Linked DNA regions of Tardiphaga sp. vice304. The main gene of each other region encodes a partner of the protein of the gene in region 2 in a complex. Links are inferred from orthologs where the notes say so. Each region holds a gene or a part of one and is shown on either strand. Other genes may lie near its edges.

Evidence for each region.
Region 1: the proteins of ccmE (region 2) and ccmB are in contact, whole or in part, in a solved structure (PDB 8CE8), measured with the Escherichia coli proteins. The link is inferred for Tardiphaga sp. vice304 from one-to-one orthologs.

What each region holds. Positions count from the first base shown.
Region 1 is NZ_CP041402.1:525,190-533,120, reverse strand. Bases 2,697-5,438 are described here. They hold ccmB (heme exporter protein CcmB), read right to left. Parts: upstream 4,533-5,438; coding sequence 3,861-4,532; downstream 2,697-3,860. Other genes in these bases: ccmA (heme ABC exporter ATP-binding protein CcmA), read right to left, coding at 4,732-5,334; FNL56_RS02415 (heme ABC transporter permease), read right to left, coding at 3,031-3,768; ccmD (heme exporter protein CcmD), read right to left, coding at 2,852-3,031; FNL56_RS02425 (DsbE family thiol:disulfide interchange protein), read right to left, coding at 2,697-2,855. In the rest of the region: signal recognition particle-docking protein FtsY, read left to right, coding at 1-911; FNL56_RS02435 (septation protein A), read left to right, coding at 925-1,536; FNL56_RS02430 (ComEA family DNA-binding protein), read right to left, coding at 1,593-1,964; more of FNL56_RS02425, read right to left, coding at 2,271-2,696; aconitate hydratase AcnA, read left to right, coding at 5,563-7,931. UniProt on the Escherichia coli protein: Required for the export of heme to the periplasm for the biogenesis of c-type cytochromes.
Region 2 is NZ_CP041402.1:2,614,615-2,622,501, reverse strand. What follows is about bases 195-2,892. They hold ccmE (cytochrome c maturation protein CcmE), read right to left. Parts: upstream 1,941-2,892; coding sequence 1,449-1,940; downstream 195-1,448. Other genes in these bases: ccmI (c-type cytochrome biogenesis protein CcmI), read right to left, coding at 2,002-2,892; FNL56_RS12405 (heme lyase CcmF/NrfE family subunit), read right to left, coding at 195-1,452. Also shown: more of FNL56_RS12405, read right to left, coding at 1-194; more of ccmI, read right to left, coding at 2,893-3,102; FNL56_RS12390 (aldehyde dehydrogenase family protein), read right to left, coding at 3,346-4,743; FNL56_RS12385 (glycosyltransferase), read right to left, coding at 4,749-5,861; FNL56_RS12380 (lysophospholipid acyltransferase family protein), read right to left, coding at 5,861-6,670; FNL56_RS12375 (phytoene desaturase family protein), read right to left, coding at 6,673-7,887. UniProt on the Escherichia coli protein: Heme chaperone required for the biogenesis of c-type cytochromes. Transiently binds heme delivered by CcmC and transfers the heme to apo-cytochromes in a process facilitated by CcmF and CcmH.

The DNA.
Region 1 (7,931 bases), 2.1 Mb from region 2 along the record:
GGTGGCGGCGGCTCTCCAGCGGATTGAAACGTACCTCGAGCTCGCTGGGGACCGCGGTCGCCGACCTCGTCACCAAGCGCAAGCTCGACCGCGCCATGCTCGAGGACATCGAGGATGTGCTGCTGCGCGCCGATCTGGGCACCGAGGTTGCGGCGCGGATCGCCGCCGCGGTCGGCCATGGCCGCTACGACAAGGCGATCTCCGCCGACGACGTGAAGGCCGTGGTGGCCAGCGAAGTCGAGAAGGTGCTGTCCGCCGTCGCCAGGCCGCTGGTCATCGACGCCGCGCAAAAGCCCTTCGTAATCCTGGTGGTCGGCGTCAACGGGTCCGGTAAGACGACCACGATCGGCAAACTCACGCAGAAATTCAAATCCGAGGGCCGTAGCGTGATGCTCGCCGCCGGCGACACGTTTCGCGCCGCGGCCATCGAGCAGCTCAAGGTCTGGGGCGAGCGCAACAAGGTGCCGGTGATCGCGGGCGCCCAGGGCTCGGATTCGGCGAGTCTCGCCTTCACCGCCGTCACCGAAGCGCGCGCTGCCAAGACCGACGTGCTGCTGATCGACACCGCCGGCCGCTTGCAGAACAAGTCCGAGCTGATGATCGAGCTGGAAAAGGTCGTGCGCGTCATCAAGAAGGTCGATACCTCCGCGCCGCATGCGGTGCTGCTGGTGCTGGACGCCACGGTGGGACAAAACGCGCTGTCGCAGGTCGAGGTGTTTCATCGTATGGCTGGCGTCACGGGCCTCGTGATGACGAAGCTCGACGGCACCGCGCGCGGCGGCATCCTGGTCGCGCTGGCGGAGAAGTTCAAACTGCCGGTGCATTTCATCGGCGTCGGCGAGGGGATCGACGATCTCGCGCCGTTCACCGCACGGGATTTCGCGCAGGCGATTGCGGGAATCGACAATTGAATCGAGAGCTGAGATGACCGAGATCCTCGACAGGAAACAGCCACACCCGCTGTTCAAGTTCGCCACCGAACTCGGGCCGCTGCTGGTCTTCTTCGTCGCCAACGCCAAGGCCAATCTGTTCGTCGCCACCGGCGCCTTCATGGTGGCGGTGATCATCGCGATGGTGGCATCCTATGTGGTGACGAAGCACGTACCGATGATGGCGATCGTCACGGCCGTCGTGGTCATCGTGTTCGGCTCGCTGACGCTGTTGCTGCACGACGAGACCTTCATCAAGATGAAGCCGACCATCGTCTATGCGCTGTTCGCCGCGACCCTTGGCGGCGGGCTTTTGTTCGGCCGCTCTTTCATCGCCATCATGTTCGACCAGGTATTCAATTTGACGCCGCAGGGCTGGCGCGTGCTGACGTTGCGCTGGGCGCTGTGGTTTGCCGCGATGGCTGTTCTCAACGAGCTGATCTGGCGCACCCAGACCACCGAGTTCTGGGTCGCCTTCAAGGTGTTCGGCATGGTGCCGCTGACCATGATCTTTGCGCTGACTCAGATGCCGCTGGTCAAGCGCCACGCGCTGGCACCGGTGTCGCTGGAAAAAAGCGCTGCCGACGAAGGCGAAGTGACGAAGTAAAAACGCACCGGCGCGACTGCGCCGATGCGTCTGTCTTCATGCGATCAAGGGGTCGCTCAGCTCTTCTGCTTGGCGATCACCTTGTCCTTGATGCCTTCATAGGTCTTTTCCGGCACGATCTTCTTCTGCACCAGCTCGTCCTTGCCCTTGTAGGGACGGCCCTTCACGATCGCCGCGGAATAGGCCTTGCCGATGCCCGGCAGCGTTTCCAGCGACTCGATGCTGGCGGAGTTGAGATCGAGCAGTTCGGCCTTCGGCGCCGGCGCCATCTTGGATTCGGTGGCAGGTGCCATCTTGCCAGGCGCGGCGGGGGCCATCTTGGTGGCAGGCGCCGCGGGCTGCGCGGTCTGAGCCATCGAGGGCGAGGCGGCGAGCAGGCCAAGGGTGAGTGCAGCGGCGGTGAGTGAAGCAATCGAGAAATGACGCATCGAAATGTCCCTCCAAGGACGGTTTAAGTAACGATGCAAGCTAGCTGTCGATTCATGGCGGACGCAAGGCGCGAAAATGAACGGCAGCTAAAGGCGGAAGTTTATTTAGCTGTCATTCCGGGGCGCGAGCGACGCCAGTTGCGAGCGAACCTCAGCTACTCCAGTAGGAGTGGCGGGAAATCTCGAAATGTCCAGCGCAAAACACTTCGGGATTCCGGGTCTGCATCAGCCGGCTACGCCGTCTGCTGCATCCCGGAATGACAGTGTTGGATCGCTCGCCCTCGCCGGGCCGGGACGACGCCGGGTTTAACTTCCCTTGTTCAGCGCCTTCTCGATCTCGACCTTCAGCACGCTGTCGAAATTCGCCGCCGTCACGCCGCCGACCAGTCTGTAGCTGATGCGGCCGTCGCGGCCGACGACGAAGGTCTCGGGCACGCCGTAGACGCCCCAGTCGATCGAGGCGCGGCCGTTGCCGTCGACGCCGACGATGCCGAACGGGTTACCGTAGCGGCCGAGGAAGCGGCGCGCATTGTCGGCGCCGTCCTTGTAGTTGATGCCGACGATCTGGAGGCGCTTGTCCTGCGCCAGCGTCATGAATAGCGGCGCCTCGTCGTGGCACGGCACGCACCACGACGCCCAGACGTTGACGACGCTGACGCGGCTCATGAACAGCGCGGGATCGAGCCCCGGCACCGGCGCGCCATTCGCCGTCAGGCCTTCGAGCGCCGGCAGCGCGGTGGCCGGCGCCGGGCGGCCGATCAGCGCGGAGGGCAGCCTGGCGGGATCGCCGGCGCCGAGCTTGAACCAGAACAGAGCGGCGACCACGGCAAAGCCGAGCAGCGGCAGCGCCATCAGCAGCGGGCGGCGTTTGGGGGCTGCGGTGTCGCTCATGATACGTCCGTGGCGCTGCGGCCGGAGCGGCGGCTGACGCCGGAGGCCTCGAGCTGATGCAGCCTGGCCTTGACGCGGCGATGGTCGATCGCGATCCAGACGATCAGGATCGCAATCACGGCCGCAACCAGCGCGTAGGACGTCACGATGAAGCTGGCATAGGGACCGAGGCTCATCATGGCAGCGCCGGTCGCTGGCTGGCCTGCAGCATCTGCAGCGAGCGCACGCGGCGGCGCAGGATCTCGTTACGCATCGCGGCCAGATGCAGCGTCAGGAACAGCAGCGAGAACGCCACCCCCATCACCAGCAGCGGATAGAGAAACGACTTGTCGAGCGACGAGCCCCCCATCTTCAGCACCGAGGCCGGCTGGTGCAGCGTATTCCACCAGTCGACCGAGAATTTGATGATCGGGATGTTGATGGCGCCGACCAGCGTCAGCACGGCTGCGGCGCGCGCCGCGCGCGACGGATCCTCTACCGCGCGCCACAGCGCGATCAGGCCGAGATACATCAGGAACAGGATCAGCATCGAGGTCAGCCGCGCGTCCCATTCCCAATAGGTGCCCCACATCGGCCGGCCCCATAGCGAGCCGGTAACCAAGGCCAGAAAGGTGAAGGCGGCGCCGATCGGGGCTGCGGCCTTGGCGGCGACGTCGGCCAGCGGATGCCGCCACACCAGCGTGCCCAGCGACGCCACGCTCATCGCGCCCCAGACGAACATCGCCAGCCAGGCGTTGGGGACGTGGACGAACATGATCTTGACGGTGGCGCCCTGCTGATAATCGTCCGGCACCATCGCCGACTGGTACAGGCCGATCGCCAGCAGCAGCGCGGTCAGTCCCGCCAGCCACGGCAGCACGCGCGTGGTCAGCGACAGGAACCGGGTAGGATTGGCGAGTTCACTTAAGCTCATGGCACTTCCAATAATCGCCGCGGCGGCTGCAGGCAATGCGACTGGCATAGCATCGTGCGGCCATGCGGAGAGTTGATCGGGCGCAACACCGGTCAATCCAGTCCGTGGCGCAGGCTGGCGGCGGCGGCGAACGGGCCGATCACCAGGCTCGCCAGCGACAGCGCGCACAGGATCGAGAACGGCGTGCCGAACGACAATTGTCCGGCGTCGATGGCGGCATTCGCCGCGGCGACGCCGAAAATCAGCACCGGGATCGACAGCGGCAGCACCAGAACGGCGAGCAGCAGTCCGCCGCGCTGCAGCGAAACCGCGAGTGCTGCGCCGATCATGCCGGTGAAGGTCAGCGCCGGGGTGCCGGCCAGCAGCGTCAACGCCACGGCCAGCGTGGCAGTGCCGTCGAGATTGAGCAGCAGGCCGAGCACCGGGGTGGCGACGATCAGCGGCAGGCCGGCGGCGATCCAGTGCGCGAAGGCCTTGGCGGCGCAGGTCAATTCCAGCGGCGTCCGGCTCATCAGGATGAGGTCGAGCGAGCCGTCGTCCTGGTCGGCCATGAACAGCCGGTCGAGCGTCAGGAGGCTGGCCAGCAGCGCGCCGATCCACAGGATCGCCGGCCCCAGCCGCGCCAGCAGCGCGAGATCCGGGCCGAGCGCGAACGGCATCAGCACGACCACGGTGAGGAAGAACAGCACCCCGATCAAAGCGCCCCCGCCGACCCGCATGGCAATGCGGATGTCGCGGCGAATCAGCGCGCCGAGGGCGGTCATGAGGGGCGCCCCCTTCTTCCTTCTCCCCTTGTGGGAGAAGGTGGCGCGGCCGCAGGCCGCGTCGGATGAGGGGTAGCTAGGCGACGTCGGTTGCGGCACCCCTCACCCGTCTCGAACATGCTCCGCATGTTCGATCCACCCTCTCCCACAAGGGGAGAGGGAAGGAAGAAGGCCGGTCGAGTTGCCAACATTCGCCCCCTCACGACGCTCCCCCGATGCGCAATTCCCGCGCGTCGATCCCGAGCGGCGCGTGGGTCGCAGCTATAATCATGCCGCCGCGGCCGAGATGCGCGGTCATCAGGCCGGCAAACACCCGCTGGCTGGCCAGGTCCAGCGCTGAGGTCGGCTCGTCGAGCAGCCAGATCGGGCGGTGCACGGCGAGAAGCCGCGCGATCGACAGCCGGCGGCGCTGGCCGGCGGAGAGAAAGCCTGCCGGCAGCGCGGCGGCGTGGCTCAACCCCACCGCGGCAATGGCTTCGGCGGGATCGCCCGGCGTACCACCAAAGAACTCCGCCCAGAAAATGAGATTTTCCGTCACCGTCAGCGCCGGCTTCATGGCGTCGCGGTGGCCGAGATAATGCGCCTGCTCGGGCAGGGTCAGCTCGGCATCGCCGCCGGTGAGCGCGACCGTACCGCCCTCCATCGCCAGGAGGCCGGCGATCAGCCGCAGCAGCGACGTTTTGCCCGCCCCGTTGGGGCCGACCACGGCCAGCGCCTCGCCGCCCTCGGCGTCGAAATCGAGCCCGGCGAACACCTCGCGGCCGCCCCGCACACATCGCAAACCGCGTCCCGAGAGCCGCATCCTTGTCCTTTCACGGCCCTCTGCTAGGTGAAGGGCGCGTTGCCACGTTGCCTGATACCGCATTGCTGCGAAACGATTGTCGGTGTGGCGGCGCCTCTAGAAAGATTCTATAAGCCGGAACTTGATGCAGCACACAATCGAGACCCGCAAGCCACTCAGGCTGCCCTGCTGCGGTGTATTGATACCTTTTACCGGGTATCCTGTAACGAAGAATTGGGACCGCTCCATATGACCTCGCTCGACAGCTTCAAATGCCAGACGACCCTCAAGGTCGGCGACAAGACCTATGTCTATTACAGCCTGCCTCTGGCCGAAAAGAACGGCCTGGCCGGCATTTCGAAGCTGCCCTATTCGATGAAGGTTCTGCTGGAGAACCTGCTGCGCTTCGAGGACAACCGCACCGTCAAGAAGGCCGACATCGAAGCCGTCGCGGAATGGCTGAAGACCCGCAAGCTCGAGCACGAGGTCTCGTTCCGCCCGGCACGCGTGCTGATGCAGGATTTCACGGGGGTCCCCGCCGTGGTCGATCTCGCCGCGATGCGCAACGCGATGCAGGCGCTCGGCGGCGACGCCGAGAAGATCAACCCGCTGGTCCCGGTAGATCTGGTCATCGACCACAGCGTGATCGTGAATTTCTTCGGCAACAACGAAGCCTTCGGCAAGAACGTCGCCGAGGAATACAAGCAGAACCAGGAGCGCTACGAGTTCCTGAAATGGGGCCAGAAGGCATTTTCGAACTTCTCGGTCGTCCCCCCCGGCACCGGCATCTGCCACCAGGTCAATCTCGAATACCTCGCCCAGACGGTCTGGACCCGCGTCCAGGAAATGACCGTCGACGGCAAGCCCGGCTCCTATGAAGTCGCCTACCCCGACACGCTGGTCGGCACCGATTCGCACACCACCATGGTCAACGGCCTCGCCGTGCTCGGCTGGGGCGTCGGCGGCATCGAGGCGGAAGCCGCGATGCTCGGCCAGCCGCAGTCGATGCTGCTGCCGGAAGTGATCGGCTTCAAGCTCGATGGCGCGCTGAACGAAGGCGTCACCGCCACCGACCTCGTGCTCACCGTCACCCAGATGCTGCGCAAGCAGGGCGTGGTCGGCAAGTTCGTCGAATTCTACGGCCCCGGCCTCGATGTCATGTCGGTCGCCGACAAGGCCACGATCGGCAACATGGCACCGGAATACGGCGCCACCTGCGGCTTCTTCCCGGTCGATGCCTCGACCCTGGAATACCTCACCACCTCCGGCCGCAAGCCCGAGCGCGTGGCCCTCGTCGAGGCCTATGCCAAGGCGCAGGGCCTGTACCGCACCGCCGGTTCGGAAGATCCGGTGTTCACCGCGACCCTGTCGCTCAACCTCGGCGACGTCGTCCCCTCGATGGCCGGCCCGAAGCGTCCCGAAGGCCGCGTCGCGCTGCCCGCCATTGCGGAGGGTTTTGAGGCCGCGATGACGGCCGAATACAAGAAGGCCACCGACCACGGTATGCGTTTCAAGGTCGACGGCCGCGATTTCGACCTCGGCCATGGCGACGTGGCGATCGCCGCGATCACCTCCTGCACGAACACCTCGAACCCCTCGGTGCTGATCGGCGCCGGCCTGCTGGCCCGCAACGCGGTCGCCAAGGGCCTGACCTCGAAGCCGTGGGTGAAGACCTCGCTGGCGCCGGGCTCTCAGGTCGTCGGCGAATATCTCGCCAATTCCGGCCTGCAGAAGGACCTCGACAAGATCGGCTTCAACCTGATCGGTTTCGGCTGCACCACCTGCATCGGCAATTCCGGCCCGCTGCCGGAGGAGATCTCGAAGTCGATCAACGACAACGGCATCATCGCCGCCGCCGTGCTGTCGGGTAACCGCAACTTCGAAGGCCGCGTCTCGCCGGACGTGCAGGCGAACTATCTGGCCTCGCCACCGCTGGTGGTCGCCTATGCGCTGGCCGGCTCCGTGACCAAGAACCTGGCAGTCGAGCCGATCGGCGAAGGCACCGACGGCCCGGTCTATCTCAAGGACATCTGGCCGACGACGCAGGAGATCAACTCCTACATGAAGGAATTCGTCACCGCGGAGATCTTCAAGAAGAAGTACGCCGACGTGTTCAAGGGCGACGTCAACTGGCAGGGCATCGAGACCGTCGAGAGCGAGACCTATGCCTGGAACATGGCATCGACCTACGTGCAGAACCCGCCCTACTTCGAAGGCATGAAGATCGAGCCGGAGCCGATCGTCGACGTCGTCGATGCACGGATCCTCGCGATGTTCGGCGACAAGATCACCACCGACCACATCTCGCCGGCCGGCGCGATCAAGCTGACCTCGCCCGCCGGCAAGTACCTGTCGGAGCATCAGGTGCGCCCGGCCGACTTCAACCAGTACGGCACGCGGCGCGGCAATCACCAGGTCATGATGCGCGGCACCTTCGCCAATATCCGCATCAAGAACTTCATGCTGCAGGGCGCTGACGGCAACGTGCCGGAAGGCGGCATGACCAAGCACTGGCCGGACGGCGAGCAGATGCCGATCTACGATGCCGCCATGAAGTATCAGGCCGAGAAGGTGCCATTGGTGGTGTTCGCCGGTGCCGAATACGGCAATGGCTCGTC
Region 2 (7,887 bases):
GCGCCATGTCGTGCCGAGGGGCGCCCGGAACAGGCTGACGCGCTCGGCGATATCGGTGACGGCGCCGGCGATCACGAATACCGCAAGGCCGATCGCCAGCGGCGCCAGCGCCGCGCCGCCCGAGGTCCAGGCCCACACCATCGCCACCGCGACGAGGGCGGCGATGCCGGCGGCCATCAGCCGCTGCGCGACGCCGGCGAGATCGCCGCGCTTCCACGCCAGCAGCGGCCCAAACGGCACCGCCAATAGCAGCGGCACGAACAGCGGGCCGAAGGTCAGGTTGAAGAACGGCGCGCCGACCGAGATCTTGGCGCCGGTGATCATCTCCAGCGCCAGCGGATACAGCGTGCCGACGAACACCGTGGCGCAGGCAGTGGTGAGGAACAGGTTGTTCAGCACCAATGCGCCCTCGCGCGAGATCGGCGCGAACAGTCCGCCCTGCTTCAGCGCGTGCGCCCGCCACATGTACAGCATCAGGCTGCCGCCGATGAAGAAGCACAGGATCATCAGGATGAACACGCCGCGCGTCGGATCGGTGGCAAAAGCATGCACCGAGGTCAGCACGCCGGAGCGCACCAGGAAAGTGCCGAGCAGCGACAGCGAGAACGTCAGGATCGCCAGCAAGATGGTCCAGACCTTGAGCGCATTGCGCTTCTCCATCACCACCGCGGAATGCAGCAGCGCGGTGCCGGCCAGCCACGGCATCAAGGAGGCGTTCTCGACCGGGTCCCAGAACCACCAGCCGCCCCAGCCGAGTTCATAATAGGCCCAGTACGAGCCCATCGCGATGCCGAGCGTGAGGAACACCCACGCCACCAGCGTCCACGGCCGCACCCAGCGCGCCCAGGCGGCGTCGATGCGGCCTTCCATCAAAGCGGCGACGGCGAAGGAGAACGAGATCGAGAAGCCGACATAGCCGAGATAGAGCATCGGCGGATGCACCGCGAGGCCGATATCCTGCAGCACCGGATTGAGGTCGCGGCCCTCGATCGGCGGATTGGCTAGGCGCAAAAACGGGTTCGAGGTCATCAGGATGAACAGATAGAACGCGCTGGCGATCCAGCCCTGCACTGCCAGCACATTGGCGCGCAGCGTCAGCGGCAGGTTGTTGCCGAAGGCGGCGACGAGGCCGCCGAACAGCGCCAGGATCGAGACCCACAGCAGCATCGAGCCTTCGTGGTTCCCCCATACGCCGGTGATCTTGTAGAGCAGCGGCTTTGACGAATGCGAGTTCTCGACGACGTTGGCGACGGAGAAATCCGACGTGATGTACAGCGCCGTCAGCGCGGCGAACGACAGCCCGACGAACAGCAGCTGCGCCAGCGCGGTCGAGCGGCCGACGTTCATCAGCGCGGGATCGCGCAATTGCGTGCCGAGGATCGGCACCGTCGACTGGATCAGCGCCAGCGCCAGCGCCAGCACCAATGCGTAGTGACCTGCTTCGGCGATCATCGCGTGATACTCGCAGGCGCGTTCGGCGCGCTCGTCGCGACCGGCTTGCCGCCCTCGCCTTCCTGCCACCTTCCCTGCTTCTTCAGCGCGTCGGCGACTTCCTTCGGCATGTAGTTCTCGTCATGCTTGGCCAGCACGGTATCGGCCCTGAACACACCGGACGCATCCAGCGCGCCTTCGGTGACCACGCCCTGCCCCTCGCGGAACAGGTCGGGCAGGATGCCCTTGTAGGTCACCGGCAACGTCGCGCCGCCGTCCGACACCTTGAAACTGATCGCCAGATTGTCGCCGCGCACCAGGGAGCCCTGCTCGACCATGCCGCCGAGCCGGAAGCGCTTGCCGACCGGCGGCTGCTTTTCCATCGCCATGGTCGGCGTCGAGAAGAACACGATGGAGGAACTGAGCGCGTTGAGCACCAGCCCGGCGGCGATCGCCAGAACCACCAGCGCGCCCCCGATCATCGTCAATCGTCGTTGCTTGCGAGTCATGATTGCCTCTCAAGAAGCATGATGTCATCCGAAAACCGCTGCACACTTTTCGGCATCATGCTTACCCGTCAAATCCGAAGCTCTTGAGCCCGTCGTTGAGCTGCTGCAGCTTGCCGGCGTCGGTGCCGACCGCCTGGCGTGCCTCGATCAGCGCGCCCTTCGCCTTGTCGCGATCGCCCAGCACCATATAGGCACGCACCAGCCGCAACCATCCCTCGACGTCGCTGCCATCCTGCTTCAGGCGCGTGGCGAGGCGATCGACCATGCCCAGCACCATCGCGTTGCGGTCGCCCGCTTCCATGCCCTGCGCCGCAGCCATCGTCTCGCTGGACAGCGCCGGCAGCGCGGGGCCGCCGACCCGCGCCAGCGCGGCCTGCACCGTCGTGCGCCACGGCGCGTCCGCCGGCGCCTTGGCGAGCATGCCGCCCCAGATCGCGGCGGCGTCCTGATTGCGGCCATCCTGCTCGGCGGCAAGCCCGAGGAAGTAGCGCGCCTTGACCTCATTGGCGTCTTGCGCCACCGCGCGTTCGAATTCGGCCTTGGCGTCGGCGGTGATCACGCCATTGGCGGCGGCCGCGATGGCCTCGCCGAGATCGGCACGGCGGCCGGGGCTGTCGCCGGCATGGGCGATGGCGTTGCGGTAGGCGGCGACCGCCTCGTCGAAACGACCGAGCTTGACCAGCACCGGCGCCAGCACGTTCCAGCCGCGGCCGTCGGTCGGGTTCTGTTCGAGATGCGCCTGCACCTGCGCCACCAGATTATCGAGCGGCTGCGCCACGGTAGGCGTCTGGCTGCGCGACGCCAGCGGGACGTCAGGCATATCGGGCGAGCCGAGCCGTCCATAAAACGCCACGGCGATCAGCGGCAGTCCGATCAGCGCAACCAGCGCGACAGCGCGGCGAAAGATCGGGCGGTTCTTGGCGGGAACCGCGCGTTCGGCCTCGTCGGCGGCGAGCAGCCTGCGGCTGATCTCGACCCGGGCGGCGGTGGCTTCATTCGGGCCGATCAGCCCGATCTCCGCATCGCGGCCGACCTCGGCCAACTGGTCCTTGTAGACCGCGGCCTCGGTGCCGCCGGCCGTCGAGCGCGCCCGGCCGAGCGGCCACAGCACGGCAAAGATCGCCGCGGCGGTCATCAGCGCGAACACAAACCACAGCGTCATCGACAGTTTCCGTCCCGGTGTCACCGCCTCAAAGCGGTCGTCACGGGTCGGGTTACACCATTTCTGAACCGGCCGCGCAATTGACATTTACGGCACTGCGTGAGGGAAAAGTTGATGTGAATCAACGTGTAGGGCCCAGGCGGCGGGTTCGGCAGAGACCTCTGATGAAGTTCAAGCAGCAGGCGGCGCTTCGATGAACGCCGAGAACCGGGAACACCGTCGCGGAATTCACGGTCCGATTGGCTACTTGTTGCGGAGCAGAAGCTTCAGGATGCCGTCCGCGTGCGTTCCAAAGGGCGGTCGCATCATTTTCGCGATGTTCCATCGGGGTTGGCGGAACAGGACGCGCTCGTGCGAAAATGAATCGAAACCCGCCTTGCCATGATAGCGCCCCCAGCCGGAAGGGCCGATCCCGCCGAACGGCAACGCGCTGATGCCGGCGTACAGGACCGTTTCGTTGATACTGACGGCTCCCGATTGCGTCCGCGAGATCAGCGCGTCAAGGCGATCGTTGACCTCACCGAACCAGTAGATGACGAGCGCCGACGGCAGCCCGCGAATGGTCGCCGTGGCTTCCTCGATGTCGTCATAGGCGATCACGGGAAGCAGCGGCCCGAAGATCTCTTCCTGCATGACGGCGCTGTCGGGCGACGGCGCGTCGATCACTTTCGGCGTATGGCGCGGCGCCGCCACCGCCGCATCGAACAACGGAATGACGCGCTGGTTGTTCTCCAGATCGTGCTGGCGCGACAGCGCCCGGTCGGACCCGATCGCGGAATAATCGCCGTTTTCCGGCTGAGGATACAGGCTGGCTGCAGCGCGCCGCAGCGCGGCGATCAATGCATCCTTGCTCTCGCGCGGCACCAGGACATAGTCAGGTGCCACGCAGGTCTGCCCGGCATTGATCAACTTGCCCGCCATGATCGACTGAGCAGCCATGTCGAGATCCGCGCTGCGGTCGATGACCACCGGCGACTTGCCGCCCAGTTCCAGAATGACGGGCGTCATCTGCCGTGCCGCGGCCTGCGCCACGACGGCGCCGACGCGCGACGAGCCGGTGAACAACAGCAAATCCAGCGGCAGCTCGGTCACGGCCCGGGCCACCTCGGCATCGCCCGTCACCACCGCCACGACCGACGGATCGAAGGTCTTGCCGAGATGGGATGCGATGAGGTCGGCGGTGCGCGGCGTCAGTTCGGACGGCTTGATCAACGTCCGGCATCCGGCCGACAGCGCACCGATCAACGGCATCAAGGTCAGTTGCAGCGGATAGTTGGAGGGCGCCACGATTCCGGCGACGCCTCGCGGTTGCGGCCGGATTTCACCGGCAGCGGGCCAGAACGGAAAACCGAGCCGGATCTTTTTCGCCGCGGCCCAGCGCTTCAGCCTGGGCAGCGTATCGTCGATGGCCGACAGCACGACCACGACTTCCGTGAGCAACGTCTCGTGCCGCGACCGTCCGCGGAAATCCGCATCGATGGCGGCGACATAGGCATCGGCGTGATCGATGAGGCTTCGCCGCAACGCCTTCAGCGCGCCGCGACGCTGGTCGAGCGTCAGGCCTCCGTCGAGCAGGAACGCGGCGCGCAGGCCGTCGAAGGCGGGCTGGACAGCGGGGGCCGAGGTCGATTGGGCGATCATGTCTGTCACGCTGTCGGTTGATAGGATCGGCCGCGCCACTCGACCGATTTTCCACGGTAATAGCCTATCAGGGCATTCCACTGGATGGCGAGCGTCAGGATAACCCCGAGCGGATGCAGCAGCACGGCCCGCGCGGGCTCCCCGCATTTGACGGCCTGGGCGATACGCGCGGCGGTCTGCAGGCCGACGAGCCCGGCCAGCAGCGGCAACGGCGCGACGGGCGCACCCAGCAATCCGGCGACAAGCAGCACCGACGGCAGCAACCAGCCGCCGATCAGCAGCGTGCTCCAGACCGGCAGGGCGACCGGCTTGGCCATGCCTTCCGTCGCATTCTTGGAAAACCCGCTCCACACGGCGGCGGCGGTATCATACATGCGGCAGGTTGCAAGCGGCGTTGCATCGACAAGATCGGTGCGAAAGCCGGAGCGGCGGAAATGCCGCGCCAGTTGCAGCCCGTCATGCATGGCCAGAGCCACGGCGGCATGGCCCCCACAGGCACGATAGGCCTGGGCGCGCACCATCATCAACTGGCCGCAGGCCGCCGTGAGGGCTTCGTTCGCGGGCATCGCGCGCATGAAAAAAATCGGCAGATAGCCATAGATCAGGCCGTTGATCATCGGCACCACCGCGCTTTCGACGATGCCGACGACGCGCTGGCGCGGCACGCCGCTGACCAGATCGACATCGGCGTTCGTGAGCGCCGCGGCCGCATCCGGCGCCAGCGTGACGTCGGCATCGACGAACAGCAGGAAGTCGGACTGCGCGTGGGACGCAAGCAGATGGCAGGCGTGCGGTTTGCCCTTCCAGTTCAGCGGCAGCGGCGGCGCTGTTACCAGCCGGAGTCGGGCATCGCCCGAGGCGCGCTTGGCCACGATAGCGGCGGTGCTGTCGGTCGATCCGTCATCGAGCACGATCACCTCGATCGTCGCGCCGCGGCTGGCCAGCGCCGCATCGATGCAGGCCAGAATCGTTCGCTCTTCATTGCGGGCCGGGATCAGGATGGCGACCGACGGGACTTTCCCGGAAGCGCGCGGGCGGCGCAGCAACAGGCAGTTGGCAAATGTATTGCAGACCGGAATGAGGCCGAGACACAGGGCCAGCACGACGAGGGCGGTCATCACTTGTCTGCTCCGTGTTCGGCATGAAAACGTCGGCCCTGCACCATCGCCCGCAGACGGCGCCAGGCGTCGTAGAACGGGTTGACGCCCATCGTGCCCTCGAGCCAGAGGTCGAAGGCGTTTGCATCGCGCGCGATCGACGCGGCCCCCAATCGGTCCATGGTGCGTTCGAGCGCGGCTTCCAGCCGCGCCAGTCGCTCGGACACTGGCAGCGCGCCGAGCATATCGCCATCGACCGCCTCGCCGAACTGCAACAGCATCTCCGGCTGCTTTTCAAGCCACAGCGGATATTCGATCGCCAGCGGAACGAAGGTCACGCCGGCGACGTGGTCCGGAAGGTGGGCGATGCCGGCGCCGCACGCCAATGGCCGTTCACGCGGATCGGCAAAGCGCCCTTGCGCGGCGACGATGAGCAACCCGTTGGGGAGCGCCAGCACCGCCTTGCTTGTGGCGATGAAATCGGCGGCGCCGCGCCTTGTGTTCTGCGCCACGCCGAACGAACCGATCTTGCCGAGGAAACCGTACTGGTCGAGCATCCCGGCATCGACCGGCGTGTAGACGCGGTGTTGCGGAAACAGATGTTTCGCCAGCAAGACATAGACCACGCCATCCCACCAGGACGGATGGTTGCTGTAGATCACGATCCGAGCCGTCGCGGCTGTGGGCGGCGGCATCGCGCGGGCGATGCGCGCGGCGTGAAAGCCGCTTTTGAAAGTCCGCTCGAATATCCAGCCGAACAGCCGGAAGACGGGCACCGACCGTTGGGCAATGGCGAGCGCGGCGCGATCGTCCGCGCTGCGCTTCAACATGGTCACGTCGCGGGGACCGCGCGGCGGTCGGCATCCAGCGCGTCCGCCGCGATCCAGCCGGACATCATCACCATCGGCATGCCCGGCCCCGGATGCGCGGCGCCACCGGCCAGATACAGGTTCTGCACGAAACGGCTGCGATTGCCCGGCTTGAACGCGCCGGTGAACTTGCCATGGCTGGCAAGGCCGTAGATGGCGCCGTTCAGCACCTTGTAGCGGTCATGGATGTCCTGCGGCGTGAGGTGCCGCTCGAACACGATGCGGTCCTCGATATCCGTCAACCCGGCGGTGCGCTTCAGCTTGTCGAGAATGACCTGACGATATTTCGGGAACATCTCCGACCAGTTGTGATGCGGCCGCAGATACGGCGTGTGCACCAGCACGTAAAGCGCCTCGCCGCCTTCCGGCGCCACGCTCGGATCAGACTGCGCCGGCGCCGCAATATAGCAGGTCGGGTCCGGTGCCGGCTCGCCGCGCTTGTAGATGGCGTCGAACTCCTCATGGGCATCGTCGGAAAACACGAAGTCATGATGCAGCAGGTGATCGTAACGCTTGTTGAGGCCGAGATAGAGCACCACGCCCGAGCACGCCGGCTCATAGCCCGCATTGTTATAGTGCTTGGCCGCATTGCCGCCGACCAGCTCGTCATAGGTGCGGATCGAATCCATGTTGGAGATCACGGCAGAGGCCGCAATGCGCTCGCCACCGGCCAGCACGATGCCCTGAACGGCATCGCCCTCGATCACGATCTTCTCGACCTCGCGGCCGGTGTGATAGGCCACGCCGAGTTTCTCGCCGAGCTTCTTCAGAGCCTCGGCGACCGCGCGGGTGCCGCCGACCGGATACCAGACGCCGCCGCTGGTCTGCATATGGGCGATCGAGCACAGCACCGCGGGCGATGCGAACGGCGACGAGCCGACATACTGCACGAAATGATCGAGCATCTGCGACACTCGTTCGTCCGGGATCATCCCGCGAATGGTGCCCGCAACCGACCGTCCCATCCGCAGCGACAGCACATCGCGCAACGTCGCCGGATTCATGCTCTCGCGGATATTCATGGTGTCGCGGATGTCTTCGACCGATTTCCAGAAGAAGAACCGTTCCGAGACGTCATGCAGATGCTCGGAGACGCGCAGGAATTTTTCGTAGCCTTCGGCCAGCCCCTTTTTGCCGGAGAAAGCCTCGGCCTTCTTTCCCATCGCCGGCACGTCCTC